3 regions of the Chryseobacterium sp. 2VB genome follow, and region 3 is predicted to be linked to each of the others. Evidence: riboswitches for the same ligand, from Rfam matches in the RefSeq annotation. Region 3 holds a riboswitch; each other region holds the start of a gene.
What was found. A riboswitch is a leader RNA that binds a small molecule or an ion and turns the genes downstream of it on or off. The one in region 3 is predicted to bind S-adenosylmethionine.
Positions count from the first base shown of each region.

Region 1: another riboswitch for S-adenosylmethionine. It lies ahead of FFS26_RS11070 (alpha/beta fold hydrolase); the one in region 3 lies ahead of FFS26_RS04105 (SusC/RagA family TonB-linked outer membrane protein).
Region 2: another riboswitch for S-adenosylmethionine. It lies ahead of FFS26_RS08130 (TonB-dependent receptor plug domain-containing protein); the one in region 3 lies ahead of FFS26_RS04105 (SusC/RagA family TonB-linked outer membrane protein).

Region 1 covers NZ_SCNC01000009.1:152,787-156,069, reverse strand. Annotated here, with positions in the region: gene FFS26_RS11075 (ACT domain-containing protein) at 1-556, opposite strand, end outside; gene FFS26_RS11070 (alpha/beta fold hydrolase) at 562-1,500, opposite strand; SAM riboswitch class I at 1,562-1,668, opposite strand; gene FFS26_RS11065 (MGH1-like glycoside hydrolase domain-containing protein) at 1,857-3,283, shown strand, end outside.
Region 2 covers NZ_SCNC01000006.1:99,728-103,010, reverse strand. Annotated here, with positions in the region: gene FFS26_RS08135 (TonB-dependent receptor domain-containing protein) at 1-698, opposite strand, end outside; SAM-I-IV-variant riboswitch at 817-914, shown strand; gene FFS26_RS08130 (TonB-dependent receptor plug domain-containing protein) at 1,213-3,283, shown strand, end outside.
Region 3 covers NZ_SCNC01000003.1:3,103-6,385, reverse strand. Annotated here, with positions in the region: gene pckA (phosphoenolpyruvate carboxykinase (ATP)) at 1-385, shown strand, start outside; gene FFS26_RS04115 (hypothetical protein) at 436-873, opposite strand; gene FFS26_RS04110 (type II 3-dehydroquinate dehydratase) at 938-1,345, opposite strand; SAM riboswitch class I at 1,590-1,688, shown strand; gene FFS26_RS04105 (SusC/RagA family TonB-linked outer membrane protein) at 1,772-3,283, shown strand, end outside.

The DNA.
Region 1 (3,283 bases), on a different contig from region 3:
TACGTTTTTTAATTTCTTCTGCAGATTCAAGTACCTGTTCTATCAAGGTTTTTCCTACGTTTCCGTGACCAATAATGGCCAGATGAACGGTCTTTGGCTTTTTGAAAATTTCAGATTCTATGATATTTCTTGTTTTTTCATCCTGCGAAGAGGTCACTACGATATTGACTCTGTTTTCTCCTGCCACCTGATTTAAAAGTAACGGGAAAACATTATTTCTTGCCAGCTCAGCAAAAACTTTATTGAAATCTTCTGCAACAAAACCAATCACAGAAACATTATTGATACTATAAATCTGAGAAACTTTTCCTGATTTTCTTTCTGCCTCAAATTCATCAATAAGACAGGCAACTGCTTTTTCTGCATCATTTTCATGAACCAGAATAGAAATTCCGTTTTCTATGGCCTGCTGAGAGATTACTCCTACACTGATACGCGCCAAAGTAAGCGCTTTAAAAATTCGTCCGTCAATCCCGATTTCTCCCAGGAAATCTTCTCCTTCAAATTTGACGATTGATCTGTTCTTCAAAAATTTTATTTCGTTAGCATTTTTCATTACTTCTATAAAATGTTTTTAATGATATTATTTAATTGTTGATATTCCATTAGGAAGGCATCATGCCCGTGTATAGATTGGATCTCGTGATAAGAAACATCCTTATTTTTCTCTTTTAAGTTTTCAAAACACATTCGGATTTCAGAAGCCGGGAAGAATAAGTCTGTATCTACGGAGATCATGTGCATTCGTGCCTGAATGTTCTCCAGTGCTGTATCAGCAGCATTTATATTCATTAAGAGATGATTCATCAGTTTGTACGCTTTCAAACTAAATCTTTCGTTTAGCGCATTACCATGATAAACCAGCCAGTCTTCTGATTCCAGGCGTTGTTTGTCCTGGTTATATTGGTTTTGAAATCTGTCATTGAGCGACTGCGGTGTTCTGTAGCACAACATGGCATGAATTCTTGCTTTCTGTAATGGTTCTTCCTTATCATTTAATAAAAATTTCTGAACCAGACACTGTGCATGAAGCCAGTCGTGCGTTCTGTAATCGCAGGCAATAGGAATAAAAATCTCAGCAAGATCCGGCTGCTGGGCAAGCATTTCCCAGGCAATACCTCCTCCCAGAGAGCCTCCTATAATGGCATATAAATTTTTGATCTGTAAAACTTCAAGCCCTTTCAGAAATATCGCAGCGATATCTGAAGGAGTAAAGTCTTCATAATCTTCAATTAAAAAATCGTCATATCCGTTTCCTGGTATATTGAAGCACAGAACGGTATACTGATCGGTATCAACAATCTGATTTTTCCCTACCAGCTGTTTCCACCAGCCTTTTTCTCCGGATACATTTGAGTTTCCGGTGAGAGCATGGTTGATTAAGATAACAGGGGCTGTAAACAGATCTTTCCCAAAGAGCTGATAGCTCAACGGGATATGGTATTCCTTTTGGGAATGAGTTTGATACGTAAGATTAATATAGTTTAGTTCTGTTTTCAATTCTATTAAATTTTAATACAATTGAAAATGCCACAGGAAATGGCTGAAAAAGAACTTCAGTGAGTTATCTGTCCAAAATTATTTGGTAGAACGTAGCACCTTCTTTGCTTGCGCAAAGGGTTGCTAAGGTTTCATAGGGTCTAATCCCTCAACCTTTCTTGATAACATTTTCAATATTTGAATGAACGAATGGTGCAAAGGTAGTTCTTTTCTTTTAATTTCAAAAAAAAATTATTTTAATATTTAAAAAAGCCCTTAAATACAAGTATTCCAAGACCATATTAATAATTGTTCAGATGAAAAAAATTGGAATTACTTCTCAAAAAAACTAACTTCGTATTGAAAAATGATGCCATATGACCGCCGAAAAAGATAGATTACAAGATACCAAATGGAAAAACTGGGGACCTTATGTAAGCAACCGGCAGTGGGGAAATGTACGTGAAGATTATAGCCCGAACGGGAATGCCTGGAATTTCACCAATCATAATAATGCCGAAAGCTATGCCTACCGCTGGGGTGAAGAAGGCATTGCCGGAATTTCCGATGTAAAGCAGCTTTTATGTTTTGCTTTTTCATTCTGGAACAAGAAAGATAAAATGGTAAAAGAACGGTTCTTTGGCCTGAGCAATCCTCAGGGAAACCATGGGGAAGACATCAAAGAAATCTTTTATTACCTGGATAATACGCCTACCCACAGCTATATGAAAATGCTGTACAAGTACCCGATCAATGAGTTTCCTTATGATGACATTCTTGCTGAAAATGGAAAACGCAGCAAAAAGGAACCTGAGTATGAGCTTTTCGACACCGGGATTTTTGATAATGATGAATATTTTGATATTTTCATAGAATATTGTAAAGCCGATCACAATGATATTCTGGCCAGGGTGACAGTCTGTAACCGAAGCCAGCATGAGGCACCTATCGTGGTGGCACCTACAGCATGGTTCAGAAATAACTGGAAATGGGGATACAACACCTATAAGGCAGAACTTAATGCTTCTCATGACGGAAGTATCAATATTGCCCACGACAGTATTTCGATAAAGAAGCTGTATTCCAGAAATTCAAATGCACAAAGTGTATTTTGTGATAATGAAACCAATACTTCTAAGCTTTACGGAGCTCCTGCAGTTGAAAACACCTATTTCAAAGACGGAATCAATAATTATATTATCCATCAAACGGATACGGTAAATCCCGAAAAAAGAGGAACAAAGGCTTCTTTTCTGATTGATGAGCTTATCGGAGCCGGAGAATCAAAGGTTTTTGAATTCAGATTGTGCCCGGATGAAGCCGATGAGCCTTTTGAAAACTTTGATGAAATTTTCAATACCCGGCAGGCTGAAGCTGAAGAGTTTTATCAGGAAATTCAGAGCGATACCGTTAACGAAGATGAGAGAAATGTACAGAGACAGGCTTTTGCAGGACTTCTCTGGAACAAACAGTTTTATCATTATAATATCGGAAAATGGCTGAAAGGTGATCCCAACTTTGAAGCCCCAAGAAATTTCAACGAATATGTAAGAAATACGGAATGGAATCATCTCCATAATAAGGATATTATTTCTATGCCCGATAAATGGGAGTATCCATGGTATGCCACATGGGATCTGGCGTTTCACTGTGTTCCGTTTTCCATCATCGATGCAGAGTTTGCCAAAGGGCAGCTTTTGCTGCTTACGAAAGAATGGTATATGCATCCTAACGGACAGCTTCCTGCCTATGAGTGGAATATGAGTGATGTGAATCCGCCGGTGCACGCATGGTCTTGTTTCCG
Region 2 (3,283 bases), on a different contig from region 3:
AACCTGTCCTGTCCCAGATCAAAAGTTAATCCGGATTTTGCAAAATATCCGCGTGCGTATCTATCGGTATGGCTTGTTAGAAGCTCATCCTGCTGGCCATTCAGCATACTTTCACGGTAATTCTGCCCCACATTCAGCTGCCATCCGAAATATTTATTTCTTGCATTTAAATTAACGGAATTCGTAGTTCTGCTTCTGTATTGGTCATAATTTGTGAAAGAATAATTTCCTGAATAAGTAGCGGTTAAATATTTATTTGCATTTTTGTTGGTAATGATATTCATGATGGCACCTCCGGAAGTTGCCGGAAACTCAGCACCTGGTTGCGTGATCACTTCAATTCTTTCTACGGAATTGGCCGGCATCCCTTCAAGGAAGGAGTTCAATTCATTGGAAGTGATGTTCAGAGGTCTTCCGTTAAGATATACTTCCAGCATTTTTCCCTGATACATCATCCCGGCAATATCGGTAGATACAAGTCCCGGAAGTTTTTTTATTCCTTCCAGAACATTTCCGTTATTCAGCTGAGGCTGCTCAGAAAAGTCAAAAATAGTACGGTCTGCTTTTTGTTCAACGGCTTTTTTAGTTTTGGTAATGACTACGCCTTCAATTTGCTTTTCCTGAGGTTTATTATTTTTTTCCTGAGAAAAAATAAGAACAGAGCTTAATAAGGATAAAGCGAAAATTGTTTTTTTCATAATGTTTTTACTGTTATCCGGTTAGACGCTGAAAAAGATAATTTGTTACGCTAAAATGTTGAAAATCGAAAATTTAGGCTAAATTTTTTTTATTTCGGAAATAATTATATCTTTGCCGGGTAATTATCAAGAATCTCTAGATGGGATAGCAACCTGCAAAAACAAGCAAGGTGCTACAATCGATAAGCCGGATCTTCCGGAAAAAATGTTTATCATTTCTATCATTACTCCCATCTTGAATTTTTGTTTTAAAAGTTAAAATCAAATGTTTAAAGACAAGGGAAATCACATTCCATCAGTAATTTTTTATTCTTCAGATCATGAAGTGAGCCTTCATTACTCTGATATGTTCTCATGCCATTTCTACATGCGCATGTGTTGTTGTTTCTAGCCTTTTCTATTTCTAAAAAATAATACAAACATTTCGAATTCTATGGTAACCTTACAATTTAGGGCTACAGGATCTGTATTGCTTAAAAAACAAATTTCATCAACAAAAAAGTACACAACAAACATGCATAATTTCAAAAAAAGAATTTTTATTCCTTCTATCGTGCTTATTTCTTCATTTTATTACGCACAGACGGACACTTTACAATCGAAGAAAATAGAAGATGTGGTCATCCTTGGATCAAGGGGTTCCGGAAGATCTTTGACGGATACTCCTGTTCCGGTGGATATCATTAATATATCTAAAATTTTAAAACAGAGCCCGACGAATAATATCAGCCAGGCTTTAAACTATATCGTACCTTCATTTTCATCCACATCACATACTGTAAATGACGGAACTGATTTTGTGGATCCGGCACTGTTGAGGGGATTAGGACCAGATCAGGTTTTGGTTTTACTCAACGGAAAAAGAAGGTATCAGTCTTCACTGATTAATGTTACCCTTACGCCGGGAAGAGGTTCTGTGGGAACCGACCTTAATGCTATTCCTGCTTTTGCATTGGAAAAAATAGAAGTTTTAAGGGATGGAGCTGCTGCCCAGTATGGTTCTGATGCTATTGCGGGAGTGATAAACCTGGGACTGAAAAAAAGGCTTGGATTTTCCGGACAGGTATTTTTAGGCGGATATGCTTCACCTGTTGCCAATAATTTCTCCGGAGGGGTAGACGGACAGACTGTTTCTGTAGACCTTAATTATGGCGCTAAAGTAGGGAAATCCGGATTTTTTAACATTACAGGTTCTGCGCAATACCGTGATCCTTATTCCAGAGCAGGAGTGAGGGAAGGAGATATTTTCAACGCCTATAATGCCATTAATTACCGGGCATTACAGGATGGAGTGAATATTGACGGCTTGTATAAAAACATTACCAATACTTCCAATACTCAGCAAATCATCAATACCATTAAGCAGTATGCAACTAAGGTTGGATATTTCGCACCTGATTTTCAATCTCAGATTTCCGGGGCAAACAGCATTTCTGAGCTTCAAAAAATATTGGGTAAAGATTTTACCTCTGAGGAGCTTAATTACAGAGGATTGGAGAGAAAAGATTTCAGTTTGAGAGCAGGGCAGTCTAAACTGCAGTCCGGACAGCTCTTCTTCAATTCTGAAATTCCTGTAAATGAGGATTGGAAGGTTTATTCATTTGGTGGCTACAGTTACCGTCTTGGTAATGCAGGAGGATTTTACAGGCTTCCAAATAATGAAAGGAATATCAATGCAGTTACTCCCAACGGATATCTGCCTCAGATTGAAGCCACTGTAAATGATTATTCCCTTGCAGCCGGAATTAAAGGAAAATGGGAGGGCTGGAATGTGGATTTCAGTAATACATTCGGGAAAAATGTTTTCGGTTTTGGTGTTGTCAATACTTTTAATGCATCACTTACAGATAGTTCTCCAAGAACCTTTGATGCCGGAGGATCTGAATTCTCACAAAATACCGTCAACCTTGATTTCTCTAAGAAATATGATGTTCTGAAAGGGTTGAACATTGCGTTTGGTGGTGAATACCGACACGAAAATTATAAAGTAAATGCCGGAAAGGAAAACTCTTATGCTTCTTACGATATCTATGGCAGGGTAGTAACGGCAAAAACCCCTGAAAATGAAAAAGTAACCGATTTTTTTGGAAATGTAAGACCCGCAGGAGCTCAGGTTTTCCCCGGCTTCAGTCCTGAAAATGCAGTTTCCGGAAACAGAAACAGTATTGCAGCTTATGCTGATGCAGAACTGGAAATTACGGACAGATGGTTATTGGAAGGAGCTGTACGGTATGAGAATTATTCAGATTTCGGATCTACATTCAATTATAAGGTGGCAACCAATGTAAAACTGGCTTCCAATCTCAACTGGAGAGGAGCTGTCTCTACGGGGTTCAGAGCACCTTCATTGGCACAAATCTATTACAGTTCTACTTCTACGCTGATTCAGCAGGGGAAGACAACGCAAGTAGGTACTTTCAGAAATAATTCTGAGGCTGCACAGGCATTGGGTATTCCAAAATTAAAGCAGGAAACCTCACAATCCTACAGCACAGGAATTACCTGGAAGATTCCGGCATTAAGCCTTACTTTCACAGCAGATGCTTATTTAATAAAGATTAAAGACAGAGTCGTACTGACCGATC
Region 3 (3,283 bases):
AACAATGTATTCTAAAACATTAATCGGTAAAATGAAGGAGCACGGAGCTAAAGCTTATCTGGTGAACACAGGTTGGAATGGTACCGGAAAGAGAATTTCTCTGAAAGATACCAGAGCAATCATTGATGCCATCATTGACGGTTCTATTGATAATGCTCCTAAAACTCAGGTTCCGATCATGAACCTTGAAATTCCTACTGAATTACCAAATGTTTCTACAGGTATTTTAGATCCTAGAGATACCTATGAAAGTGCTTCAGAATGGGAAGAAAAAGCAAAAGATCTTGCTTCAAGATATATCAAGAATTTTGAGCAGTACTGTAATACTGAAGAAGGTAAGAAATTAGTTGCTTCAGGACCTCAATTGCAGGAACAGACTATCTAATAGTTACCAATCAACATACAAAAAGCCTCATCACTGATGAGGCTTTCTTATTAGTATTTTTTACAACTTTCAATCAATTCATTCTGTTCATCCAGTTTCAGGACTGTTGATTTGATTGATTCTTCAGTCAGATATTTTATAATCATAAAATGCTTTGAAGAAAAGTAAGACTTTCCGTCCAATATTTTATTTAAATACTTTGGAGTAGTGAAGGTCATCCAATATTTTGTTTTGTCAGAAAATTCAATGGTGACTTCTATTGCAGATTCAGTATCCTCTACTATTTCATCATCAATATGAATGGAAATAATTTCCGGTTCTTTCTCCAAGCAGAAATAAAACTTAGAATACCATCTGAGCTTTCCTTCATCATTCCAGATTCTTATATTTTCAGCATTTATTTCTTCAACGATATAAGATTTTCTTTTTGTTAATTGTCTGGAATTTACCCCAATGCTTTTACAGTAAATCTTATCCTTTATCTTCATAAATTATTTTTCATAATCATCTATGAAAATCTGTGAAATCCGTGGTTAAATAAAAAAGTATAAGTTATTTTAAACTTAATAAGGCCAACCGATACCCATCCATTCCAAAGCCTGATAAGACTGCATCCGTATTAGCTGCTGTTACAGATTTCTGTCTGAATTCCTCTCTTTTATAGATATTGCTGATATGAACTTCTACTTTAGGTTTTCTGATATTTTTTAAACAGTCTGCAATCGCATATGAATAGTGAGTGTAAGCCCCGGGATTGATCACTACTGCATCGAAGTCATCTTCCTGAAGCCTGTTGATAAGTTCTCCCTCAATATTAGACTGATAATATTTTAATTCATGAGTCTGAAACTCGGATTTTAAATTTTCCAAATAACTTTCCATAGAAACACTTCCATAGATTTCCGGTTCTCTTGTGCCCAACAGATTGAGGTTAGGGCCATTGATGATTAAAACTTTCATTCTATAAAATTAAAAAGTTTTTTTAATTAATTACATAAAAATTAAGTGATGCTGAATTTTTATTCCATTGAATTATTGATAATGATATTTGTCATGTGTGAAAAAATGATAACAGTCGCAACTCCTTATTGTAATGGGTTTTATTAAAATTTTATGTTAATTATTAAAATATTATCATGAAAAATAAATAAGTCTACTTGTTTTGTAGACTAAAAGTTTTTAGCTTTGCAACCATATTTCGATCGGCTTATAAAGAAAGATGGAGGGAACTGACCCTGTGAAGTCTTAACAACCTACCCTTAGGGCAAGGTGTTACATTCAGCCTTTTAAGGAAAAATAAGCATTTGGTTTATCGTATTTATCGATGCCCTTTGCTGACTTTTCTGCAAAGGGCAAAATTTTAATATATGGTAAATAAAATTGATTATGATTAGTAAAAATTTATTTAATTCTAAAGCCTGGATACCTTCGGTTGCTGCTTTTTTTCTTGGAGTCACCAGTGTAAGTGCACAGAATTCCAGGGCGAAAAAAGATAGTCTTCATGAAAAGGAGCTTGATGAAGTAGTTGTGGTAGCTTATGGAAAAGCAAAAAGAAACAGCTATACCGGTTCTGTAGCCACCATTTCCAGTGATAAAATCAATAACAGACCTGTAACCAATATTACCAAAGCATTGGAAGGGCAGGTTGCAGGGATTCAGACGACCAGTGCCTCAGGGCAGCCGGGTGCGGTTTCTACTATCAGAATCAGAGGAATCGGTTCTATCAGTGCTTCCAGTGATCCTTTATATGTAGTGGATGGAATTCCTTTTGACGGAAATATTAACTCTATCAGCCCAAGTGATATTGAATCCATCAGTGTTTTGAAAGACGCTACAGCAAGTGCTTTGTATGGCTCAAGAGGGGCAAACGGAATTATCATCATCACTACAAAATCAGGAAAAAAAGGAGACGCAAAAGTTAATTTTAATATCAGCCAGGGATTCTCAGGAAGAGCTGTCAAAGATTATGAACAGGTAAACACAGATCAGTACTTTCAATTATATTGGGAAGCATTACGAAACGGATATCAGTCTGGTAAAGTTTCTTCTCAGCAGGCCGCTCAGATGGCAACAGATAATCTTGTTTCTACCCTTGGGATCAATCCCTATGGAACTGCTTATCCAAAACCGGTAGGAACAGATGGAAAACTATTACCGGGAGCATCACCACTCTGGAATGACGACTGGAGAGATATTTTACAGAGAGTGGCCTCAAGAAACCAGATGGATCTTGATATCAGCGGAGGAAGTGAGAAAAGTAATTACTTCTTTTCCCTTGGTTATCTGGACGACAAAGGTATGGCCATTGAATCTGGTTTTAAAAGATATAATACCAGGCTGAAAATTAATTCCGAAGTTAAAAAATGGCTGAATGTTGGAGTAAATTTAAGCTATACGAACAGTATTCAGCAGGCGCCTACTTCTTCGGATTCAAAAGCGAGTAATATCATCAATGCGGCAAGATTCATTCCTTCATTCTATCCTTATTATGAAAGAAATGCAGACGGCACTTACGTTTTGGATGCCGACGGAAATCCGATCTATGATTTTGGAAAATACAGGCCTACGAATGCACTTCAGAACCAAAATGCGGCTGCAACGTTGCCATTGGACAAAAACGAAAATAAAGAAGATAACTTTTCAGGGAAAGGATTCATGGAATTCACTTTCTTGCCGGAGTTAAAATTCAAAACAAGCTTCTCTGTTGATCTGGTGAATTATAACGGACATTATTATTCAAATCCATTACTTGGGCAAGGTGCTGAAATTGGAGGTTCGGTGACGAAGACCAATACCAGAACACTTTCCTATACAACCAGCAATATTCTGACGTATGATAAAAAGTTTGGAAAGCATCACGTTAATGCATTAGCAGGTCATGAATTCTACAAATACGAT